3 regions of the Desulfitobacterium sp. THU1 genome follow, and region 2 is predicted to be linked to each of the others. Evidence: riboswitches for the same ligand, from Rfam matches in the RefSeq annotation. Region 2 holds a riboswitch; each other region holds the start of a gene.
What was found. A riboswitch is a leader RNA that binds a small molecule or an ion and turns the genes downstream of it on or off. The one in region 2 is predicted to bind molybdenum cofactor.
Positions count from the first base shown of each region.

Region 1: another riboswitch for molybdenum cofactor. It lies ahead of AAC978_RS14640 (molybdopterin-binding protein); the one in region 2 lies ahead of moaA (GTP 3',8-cyclase MoaA).
Region 3: another riboswitch for molybdenum cofactor. It lies ahead of mobB (molybdopterin-guanine dinucleotide biosynthesis protein B); the one in region 2 lies ahead of moaA (GTP 3',8-cyclase MoaA).

Region 1 covers NZ_JBBWUA010000024.1:33,893-37,168, reverse strand. The annotation lists gene AAC978_RS14650 (4Fe-4S dicluster domain-containing protein) at 1-186, shown strand, start outside; gene AAC978_RS14645 (Crp/Fnr family transcriptional regulator) at 191-895, opposite strand; molybdenum cofactor riboswitch at 1,090-1,224, shown strand; gene AAC978_RS14640 (molybdopterin-binding protein) at 1,218-2,240, shown strand; gene AAC978_RS14635 (NifB/NifX family molybdenum-iron cluster-binding protein) at 2,305-2,694, shown strand; gene AAC978_RS14630 (hypothetical protein) at 2,806-2,931, shown strand; gene AAC978_RS14625 (PRK06851 family protein) at 3,064-3,276, shown strand, end outside.
Region 2 covers NZ_JBBWUA010000004.1:171,350-174,625, reverse strand. The annotation lists gene AAC978_RS05970 (MogA/MoaB family molybdenum cofactor biosynthesis protein) at 1-125, opposite strand, end outside; gene AAC978_RS05965 (MOSC domain-containing protein) at 125-559, opposite strand; gene moaC (cyclic pyranopterin monophosphate synthase MoaC) at 597-1,082, opposite strand; gene moaA (GTP 3',8-cyclase MoaA) at 1,085-2,056, opposite strand; molybdenum cofactor riboswitch at 2,143-2,267, opposite strand; gene mobA (molybdenum cofactor guanylyltransferase) at 2,453-3,067, opposite strand.
Region 3 covers NZ_JBBWUA010000017.1:36,320-39,595, reverse strand. The annotation lists gene AAC978_RS12645 (4Fe-4S binding protein) at 1-585, shown strand, start outside; gene AAC978_RS12640 (class I SAM-dependent methyltransferase) at 699-1,322, opposite strand; molybdenum cofactor riboswitch at 1,645-1,775, shown strand; gene mobB (molybdopterin-guanine dinucleotide biosynthesis protein B) at 1,868-2,383, shown strand; gene AAC978_RS12630 (FecCD family ABC transporter permease) at 2,472-3,276, shown strand, end outside.

The DNA.
Region 1 (3,276 bases), on a different contig from region 2:
TCTGGCTGGAATCTTTATTTGGGAGGTCGTCTCGGCAGGAAGCCTAAGTTAGCTCGCCTTTCTAAGGAGAAGTTTCGAAGCGATAAGGTTTATCAAAAAATTGGTTTACTACTAGAAGACTATCTGGAAAACTGCCTTCCCAACGAAAGGCTTACCCATTTTCTCGACCGTCGTACCGAGTTGTAAATGCTTAAAGGGAGTTTTGACGGTCATGAATCCATTCCTGTAGTTGCTCAAGACTAAGTACCGTGATGAGCTTTTTCTCAATCTTCAAGATTCCCAGGTCTTTAAGCTCACCCAGAATACGACTTACGGATTCTCGGGCTAAGCTACACATTCCCGCTAAATCTGTGGCAGAGAGGGGAATAGTAATATTTATTCCTTCGTCCGTCTCTTGTCCATGGACATGTGCCAAAGCAAATATTTTTGCACCTAAACGGGATCTGGCATCCCCAAGAGCTATATTCTTGATTTGACGATAGGCGCGGCGAAGATCCAAAGCCATATTTTGATAAAAAGGCCATAGGTCGGAAGGGTTTTCCTTAAGATACTGGAGAAGGATTCTCCGTTCTAACACAAATACCTCCGATGTTTCGGTAGTAATGACTGCATAAGGATATACCTTGCTATCAAATATGACCTCTGGGAAAAAGGCAGGGGCTTGAAGAATCCGAAAAATCTTCTCAGTAAATTCGCTCATCAATAAGATTTGCACTCGGCCTTTGAGCAAAAAGTAGACATAATTACCTTCCTCACCGGTGAAGAAAAGAAATTGCTTCGCAGCAAATTGCCTGATCCTTCCATGGGACGCACAGTATTCCCAGAATGATTCAGGTAGCTTTTCCCAAAGGGGATCCTTATGAAATATTTCGAATCCAGTTTTATTGACTGTCATGGGGAATGGGTCACCTCTTTTCAAGTAAATCAATGGCCTGATCGATTGTCTAATTAGTAAAAATTCGCTACGGACTTAAATAAACCCTCTTATGGATTACGATAATAACGGACACTAATAATATTTGATACGGATAATAACGGCAATATTATTAATGTCCTATTATTTTATTTCCCATAATGAAGTTTTAGTTTATAATAATAGTAACCCGAGCCTAATAGCCTAAGGGTTTTTCTATGGTGTTAGGCCGTTTCAGAATTCTGAAACCGGGGTGTGTTTAGAAATGAACATGCCTTCTGCATACGAAAAGGAGGAAAAATCAATGCAAAAGATCAAGATACAGGATGCCATTGGGGCTGTGCTTATGCACGATATGACTCAAATTATTCCCGGAAAGACCAAGGATGCTCGTTTCAGAAAGGGTCATGTAATCAAGGAAGAAGATATCCCGGTACTCCTTAGTATGGGAAAAGAACATATCTATGTATGGGACCAGAAACCGGGACTTATACACGAGGATGAAGCAGCAGAGCGTCTGGCGAAAGCCGTAGCTGGACCGGGGTTAAAATTTAGTGAGACAAAAGAGGGCAAGGTCAATTTGATTGCCGAACTAGATGGCTTAATCTATGCATCCGAGGAAGGTATTTACGCTTTAAATTCTATTGAACATATTATTCTTGCTACGTTGCACAATCATCGTCCGGTTAAAAAGGGCGATAAAATTGCCGGTACACGAGTTGTACCTTTAATGATTGACGAAAAAGTTATTCTGGAAGCAGAGGAAATTACTCGTCAGTTTAAAGAACCCATCCTCCAAATTCGCCCCCTCCAATCGAAAAAGGTTGGGGTGGTTACTACTGGAAGTGAAGTATACCACGGTAGAATTCAAGATAAATTTGGACCTGTGCTCCAAGGGAAGGTGGCCGAATGGGGTTCCGAGCTCTTGGGACAAACCTTTGCCGATGATAATGTGGAAATGATTCAAGAACGCATCCGTGAACATATTGCTCAGGGAGCAGAAATGGTCCTTGTAACGGGGGGAATGTCTGTAGATCCAGACGATTTGACGCCAACTGCTATCAAAGGACTAGGAGGGGAACTGGTGACTTATGGTACCCCTGTGCTTCCTGGGGCAATGCTTTTACTGGCTTATTTAGATGATATTCCCATCATGGGATTGCCGGGTTGTGTGATGTACTCTCGGAAAACGGTCTTTGACCTTGTCGCTACGCGGATTCTTGCTGGAGAGCGTCTGACCCGACTAGAAATCGCCAAATACGGGCATGGAGGATTGTGCTTAGAATGTCCCCAATGTACCTATCCTCATTGTTCCTTCGGAAAATAAACAAACACCCCAAACGTATTGCCAGGCAAGTATTTTATCCAGTTTCGAAAGGTAGGTTTATATGATGAACAGAAAAATTGCCATTCCGACAGAAGGGGAACTTGTGAACGCGCATTTTGGTCGCAGTCAAGCCTTTACTCTCTTTGAGATTCAAGAGGGAAAGGTTTCCGGCCAAGAACGCATCGATACAGCAAATTTTCAGCATCAACACGAAGGGATTGCCCAACTCTTAAAGTCTAAAGGAGTTGAGACCGTTATTTGTGGGGGAATTGGGCCGGGAGCTATCAGCGGCCTTGAAAATGCTGGACTAGAAATCCTTCGCGGAGCTAATGGACCGGCAAGCGCTGTCGCCCAATCCTATGCTGACGGAACCTTTGTTTCTTCTAATGCTGTTTGCAACCATAATCATGATCACGGACACAATCATGATCACGGGCATCACCATCACCATTGATTGATTTTTTCGCTCAAGGCAAAACTACATCAAAACTGCATATTGAAGTGAGAATATACTCAGAATAAGTATGGGTGCTCAAACTATGGCGTAGAAAGGGCGGATTTTGGCATGGGAAAACATAAAAAAGTATCGCGTCCCAAATCTCCTGTTACCGTGAGAGACCCGCATTATCAAGAATATGATATGCAGAAGGAACGGAACATCTACGACTATAAAGGGTACAGGCATCCTTAACTCATGGAGAGGGATCAGCGTAAGCTGGTCCTCTTTTTATATTTTGATGGGGAATCTTTTCTTGTCACCCATTAGCCTGCAGCTGAATACTATTATTGATGCAGGAACATTCCTTTGGAAAGGGGAGTCAATATGTCGAAAAATCCAGTGATTAGAAAAATGTTCCCCGGTGGTGTGACTTATCTTGGTTTTCATTCTTATTACAAGTACTTAGCTGATACTGATGCGACCCATATCTATATTATTAAAGGTGGACCCGGGGTAGGAAAGTCGACCTTTATGAAAAAAATCGGGGAAGAGATGCTTAAGGCTGGCTATGATCTAGAATATCATTGCTGCTCCTCT
Region 2 (3,276 bases):
ATGGTATACAAAACTACCTCTCCGCCGATTTCTTTGACGAGATCTTTCAAAACAGCTCCGGAAAGATCCTCTCTCTGACCTTGCGAGCCTTTATCGCTAGCGGTAATGACCCCGACTCTTAACATTACTCCATCACCTCTACGACATCTCCGACACTAATCGGTCCACCTTCTAAAACACGGATAAAGATTCCTTCCTTAGGCATAACACAGTCACCTGCTTGATAGTAGATAGCACATCGAGTATGGCACTCTTTCCCGATCTGAGTCACTTCCCCAACACCGGACTCGCCGATCTTGACTTTCGTGCCAATGGGCAAGCTGACGAGGTCAATCCCCTCTGTGGTCAGGTTTTCAGCGAAATCCCCCGGTCCAACATCAAGTCCCATATCTTGCATTTTCTTAATGCTTTCCATCGCCAATAAGCTTACTTGCCGGTGCCAATCTCCACCATGAGCATCTCCTTCAATCCCGAAGTTTACCTTTAGTACCCCTTCGCCCACATTTTTCTTTCGCATACCTTTTTTCTCACTGGTACATACTGCAATAATTTTAGCCATTTTCTTTTCCTCCAAATTCTTACTCGAGTTCATAGCTTCACCCGTTATGATCTTCTTTCCGAACGAAATGTCCGCTCTTGCCTCCGGTTTTCTCCATAAGGCGAATCTCTCCGATAACCATCGTTTTATCAATGGCTTTGCACATGTCATATATAGTCAAGGCCGCTACACTGACTGCCGTCAGTGCTTCCATCTCGACCCCCGTCTTCCCAGTAACTTTGACGATCCCTTCAACTTCGATGGTCCTGGGAGGAACGATCTCAAAGTTCAGCTTCGCCCCGGTGATAGCTAGAGGGTGGCACATGGGAATAAGCTGAGACGTTTGCTTTGCTGCCATAATTCCAGCCACTTGGGCTACCGCTAGAACATCACCTTTGGCGATCTGCCCCGAGCGAATTCTTTCCAAAGTTTCCGGCTGCATTTCTATCTTACCTCGAGCTGTCGCTACCCGCATGGTCTCCGACTTATCTGAGACATCGACCATCTTTGCCCGACCTTCTTCATCAAAGTGCGTTAACTCCATCATTATCCTCCAATCTGAGACATGATCCGCTGATCTTGCCAAGCTTCATTATTCATGTGATGCTCTGCCGGTTTATACCAAATGGCCTCTGACAAAGCTTGTTTGACTTCTTCATCACTCTTGTCAGATCTCAGCAATTTGCGAAAATCTAATTCATTCGCGCTATGCAGGCACAAACGCAACTTCCCATCAGGTGTTAAACGGACCCGATTGCAGGTGTTACAAAAATGTTTGCTTAGAGCACTGATAAAACCAATGCTGCCTTTAAAACCTTCAGAAGTGATATATTCTGCAGGACCACCACCTCGAATATCATGAGTCGGTTTAAGGCCCTCTAGACCAAGCTTCTCTTTCATCTCATCAATCGACACGAACTCGTTACGTTTATCTGAGCTAACGCCAATCGGCATAAGCTCAATAAAACGCACATGGAGCGGATAATCGCGAGCCAATTCCATAAAACGAGGTAGCTCATGGGTATTTAGATCGCGCACTACCACAACATTGAGTTTTACGGGATGAAGACCAACCTCTAAGGAACGATGAATGCCCTCTATGACTTTGTTAACATCCCCTCCCCGAGTTATTTCTCTGAATTTTTCAGGGTTGAAGGTATCAAGACTAATATTGACTCTGCTGACCCCGGCCTTTTTTAAATCCGCAGCCATTTCCGGAAGTAGCAGACCGTTGGTTGTAATCATTAGATCCTCTACTCCCGGGATTTGCGATGCTTCTTGCAAAAAGTCGAGAACTCCTGCCCGAACTAGTGGCTCTCCCCCAGTGATGCGAAACCGTTTGAATCCAAGAGAAGTACTAATCTGCATAACGCGTAAAATTTCTTCATAGGACAAAATAGAATCATGGGGAATCCATTGGACTCCTTCAGCCGGCATGCAATATTGACAGCGTAGGTTGCAGCGGTCTGTAATGGAAATCCTCAAATATTCAATCTTGCGCTGATATTGATCTTGCATAGATTTCCTCACCCTTCATCTTTTACTATCTACCCTACAAGCAAATAAAAAAAGCTCCACGGTCTGTACAACCGCGGAACTATCCCGCATTTACTACAGACTCCTTTCCAAATGGGAGGCAAGACCGTTTCCAGTCATACCCGGTGCTTTCACACAGTCTGGTCAACCATAGTAAAACTTTAGGTCACCAGTTTCGGAGCATAAAACGTATTTAATTAAGCATTAAGAAGAAACTCTTCTTATATTAGTCTTATTGTTATATTCCTATTACATTTGTATTCGATTTATATCTATGATTCATATTATAAATGATATTTTATATTTAGTATACACCATTTTTCCATTTGTGAAAAGCGATTCTATCAGCATACCCCTGTGAGAAAATTTGCCATTGTGTCAAGACATCTGTTGTTTTTTTAGCGCTAAACACTCTTGGGGAGTATTGACGCTACTTAAATTCAGTTGAATCTCTGGAAAGTCTCGAAAATCTTCTTCTCTTAGAAAGTGAACGCTACACAGACGAAAAACGTCTCTCAAGCTTAAGCGGTTGGCCATTAACTGCTTTTCAATGACGGGCAGGCAGCTTTTATGGTAGAAGGCATGGAGAGGATAAAATCCTCCACCTATCTCCGGGGCCAAAATATCCTTTTCGTCAATCTCCCTGGCCATGAAACGAATCACTTCCGAGTTCAAGAAGGGCATATCACAGGCTACAAAAAATGTATGATCATAGCGGGCTACTCTTAGACAAGCTTCTAAACCTCCAAGAGGACCCCGATCCGGATAGTTATCCTTAACCACCTGAACATCATAGCTAGCGTATAACTCTGGATGATTGCTGCTAACGACTACTTCCGAAAAAACCATCCTTAATGCAGATAGACTTCTCTCAATAAGTGGTACGCCATCCCATTCGATAAAGGCCTTATTGCTTCCCATGCGGGAACTTTTACCTCCAGATAAGATTATTCCAGTCATGGGCAAAAGGTGTTGTCCGTGATTAGCACCCATCACATATGTCTCCTTTGCACTATCAATGCTTTAAATCTGTCTTTATTGTAACACAGGCAAACCCTTACTATAAAGTAGAAGTGTCAAGGGTATACACTGAATGAATACCCTTGACACTCCTGTAAACTTATCCCATATACGGGCTAGTCAATTAGTCAATTCCCTAATATGAGTTAAAACTCAGCCTGTCGCGAGTTTCCTTTATCCTC
Region 3 (3,276 bases), on a different contig from region 2:
ACACTAGCCATAGTTGTTGGGTTATTCTTTGGGACGGTTTTGGTCGCCGATGCGACAGGGAACTTCCAGACCATACCTGCTCCTTTAAAAGAAGGGGAGATCATCCCTGTTTCTGAGGTCAAAGGGTATTACACCATTGAGGAAGCGGCCTCAGCGACAGGTTTATCCCTGCCCGAACTCTATGAAAAGCTTGGAATTCCGGAAAAAGTTGCCAAGTCTACAAAGATGAGCGAAATTTCTCAGGAAGCTCCGGAATATGACTTTGATGCTGCAAAAGAGAAGGCTGAGCTAGAGGAGAGCTCAGCTGTGTCTGAGGTGAGCAAAGAGGAGCAGGGGGTAAGCAATGGAGATTTACAGGCGGAAAAGTCTGAAGCTGATAATAACCCTAATAAAGTCGATGTGAGTGGGATTAAGGGTTCGATGACCATACGCGAAGCAGCAGAGAGCTTAAAGATGGATCTAAATGAGTTCTACCAACTTTTTAAAATACCGGATGGAGTTCCTGCTCAAACCCAAATGAAGTCGATTGAAGAGGTGTCGCCAGGATATAGTTTCAGTCAGATTAAGGAATATTTAAAACAATAATCATCGCCACCGATGCAGAAGCCACCATTATGGAGAAATATATGACTTTACAACGACAACATTTCGATTAGGAGGCAATTTCTAACTTTCAAGCATGGATGGGGAAATGCCAGCTAAATCGCCCGACAGATATACCATGACGAATGGGGACCCGTGGGGATGATATCAATTTGGTCAAAGACTTCCTTAAGCTCTGACTCCACTTGCTTAATAAAGTTGAAATAATCACCGCCCTCTAGGGTTTCTGCCATATCCGTGATGAAGGAGCGATTTTGGTTATAATCAATAAGGATCACATATTCTTTTGCCACCCTGTTCATCTCCCTGTACATGGCTTTTCTCTGCTCGGCATTTAATCCATGGGCAACAAAAGAAGCTAGGGTCACATCAAAGCTTTGATCAGGAAAGGGTAGGCCGGCTAGCACGTCGGCTCGCACGAGCGGAATCTCTAGATTGGCGAGCTTTTTTGTAGCGACGCCAAGCATGCCTCGACTGGGCTCCACCCCGGTAATTTCCCATCCCTGATTTTGCAGTACATAACATAAAGCACCTGTACCACACCCCACATCCAAGGCTTTTGGGCATATAGGTAAGGGGAACTCTTGCTTGACCTTTTCCAGATTCATCTGATACCTGCGAGTTTGATAATTAAAGTAAAGCCCATACACCGGCGCGATCCGGTCAAACAGAGTAATCCCTCGGTCGTCGTTGGTTCTGCTACTATTATTTTGTGCCATAGGATTTCTGCCTCCTATAGTTATTTTCACCGACAATATTTGTTTCCATTCTATCATTTACCAAGACACCATGGCGAGGAAAAAGCGCAGTCACCAATGCCCTCCTACGTGAGCAACACGTTTGGAGGGCATTTCGTCTATGCGTGAGTAAGACTCTCTTTTTCATATTGAAAAAGAGAGTCTCATTATGGAACGAGTTTGTAGCCTTTAGAAAAGCTAGAGCCCTGAGAAATAGCGATCTGAAGGGCTTTCGTTGACTGGCACGGTTCTTGCTATATTAGTGATTAAGTGCACTTGATTTCAAACCATTGGACCGTGAGCTAATTAAATAGCACTCCGAGCCTTATTGCCTACGGGTAAACTATGGCAATAAGGCCTGGGTAGATTACCCACAGGGATGATTGAGAAATCGAACATCCCCCCGATATGGAAAGGAGGAAATGAAGCCGATAAGGCACTTCTTCATGTATCTCAATTTTCGTAGAAGTGTCTTTCTTTATTGGGAAACTCAAAAGAATCCTAAACTATGTGAGGAGGCAGAAAAGATGATGAATGATAATACGCCGGTTATTTCTTTTGTAGCTCCATCTGGTACCGGAAAAACCACCTTGTTAGTAAAAGTAGTGGCTAGGTTAAAACAGGATGGGATAAAAATTGCTACTATTAAACATGATGCCCACCGCTTTGATATGGATGTGCCGGGCAAAGATTCCTGGAAAATGGCACAAGCAGGGGCCGATATAGTCATGATCGCCTCGGCGGAGAAAATAGCTCTTATTCAAAAGATTGATGAAGAAAAGGAGCTGGATGATTTAATCAGCCGAATCGATAAGGTGGATATTATTCTCACTGAAGGTTTTAGAATAAGTGGGAAACCCAAAATTGAAGTTCATCGTTGCGCCCGCAGCGAGCATCTTATTTCTGAGCCCCAGGAGCTCTTAGCCATTGCCAGTGATAAAGTCTGGAGTATCGGTGTTCCTTGTTACCACATTGAAGACGTAGAAGGCATTGTCAGGGCAATAAAATTTTATATGGAAACTTATAATAAAAATATTAAGTAGAGAGGAGGTCTTTGCTTAAAAAATGGAAGCAAAGTATAGCAGCTCATTCCATAGTGACAGATCGAGCAGATTAAGGCCGATTCTGTTAATGATCATTATCATATTTTTATCAATCATCGCACTTTCTGTCGGTAGATATCCCATTCACCCAGTGGATGTTTGGGGTACATTGGCAAGACAACTATTTGGCGTTGAAACTACAGTATCTTCCACGGTTCAAACCATCATCTTCGATATCCGTATTCCGCGCATTCTCGGTGCTATTCTGATCGGTTTTGCTTTATCCGTTTCCGGTGCGGCTTTTCAGGGTACATTCAGAAACCCACTGGTTTCTCCAGATATTTTAGGTGTATCCGCAGGTGCTGGGTTTGGAGCGACCTTGGCCATCCTTTATTCTTGGGGTAGTCTGGGGATCACAGTATCCGCTTTTGTCTTTGGTCTGTTAGCTGTAGGGCTTACTTATTTTATCGGCAACAAAATAAAAAATTCGGGTGAGATAACCCTTATCCTGGTTCTTGGTGGCATGTTAGTCGGGACGGTTTTTACCTCATTGGTTTCTCTGATTAAATGTGTGGCAGACCCTTATGAAAAACTACCGGCAATTACCTATTGGCTGATGGGTAGTTTGAGTTCTATCCAAATGAAAGATATCACTATGGTTCTTCCGTGCATGATCATTGGCATTATTCCCCTCTGGCTTTTGCGCTGGAAGTTAAACCTCTTGGCCTTTGGTGATGAAGAGGCCAAGAGTATGGGAGTCGACACAGATAGATTACGTTTGATCGTCATTATTTGTGCAACCTTTCTCACTGCTACTGCAGTTTCCATCAGCGGCATGATTGGCTGGGTTGGTCTGGTTATCCCTCATTTCGCCCGAGCAATCACAGGGCCTA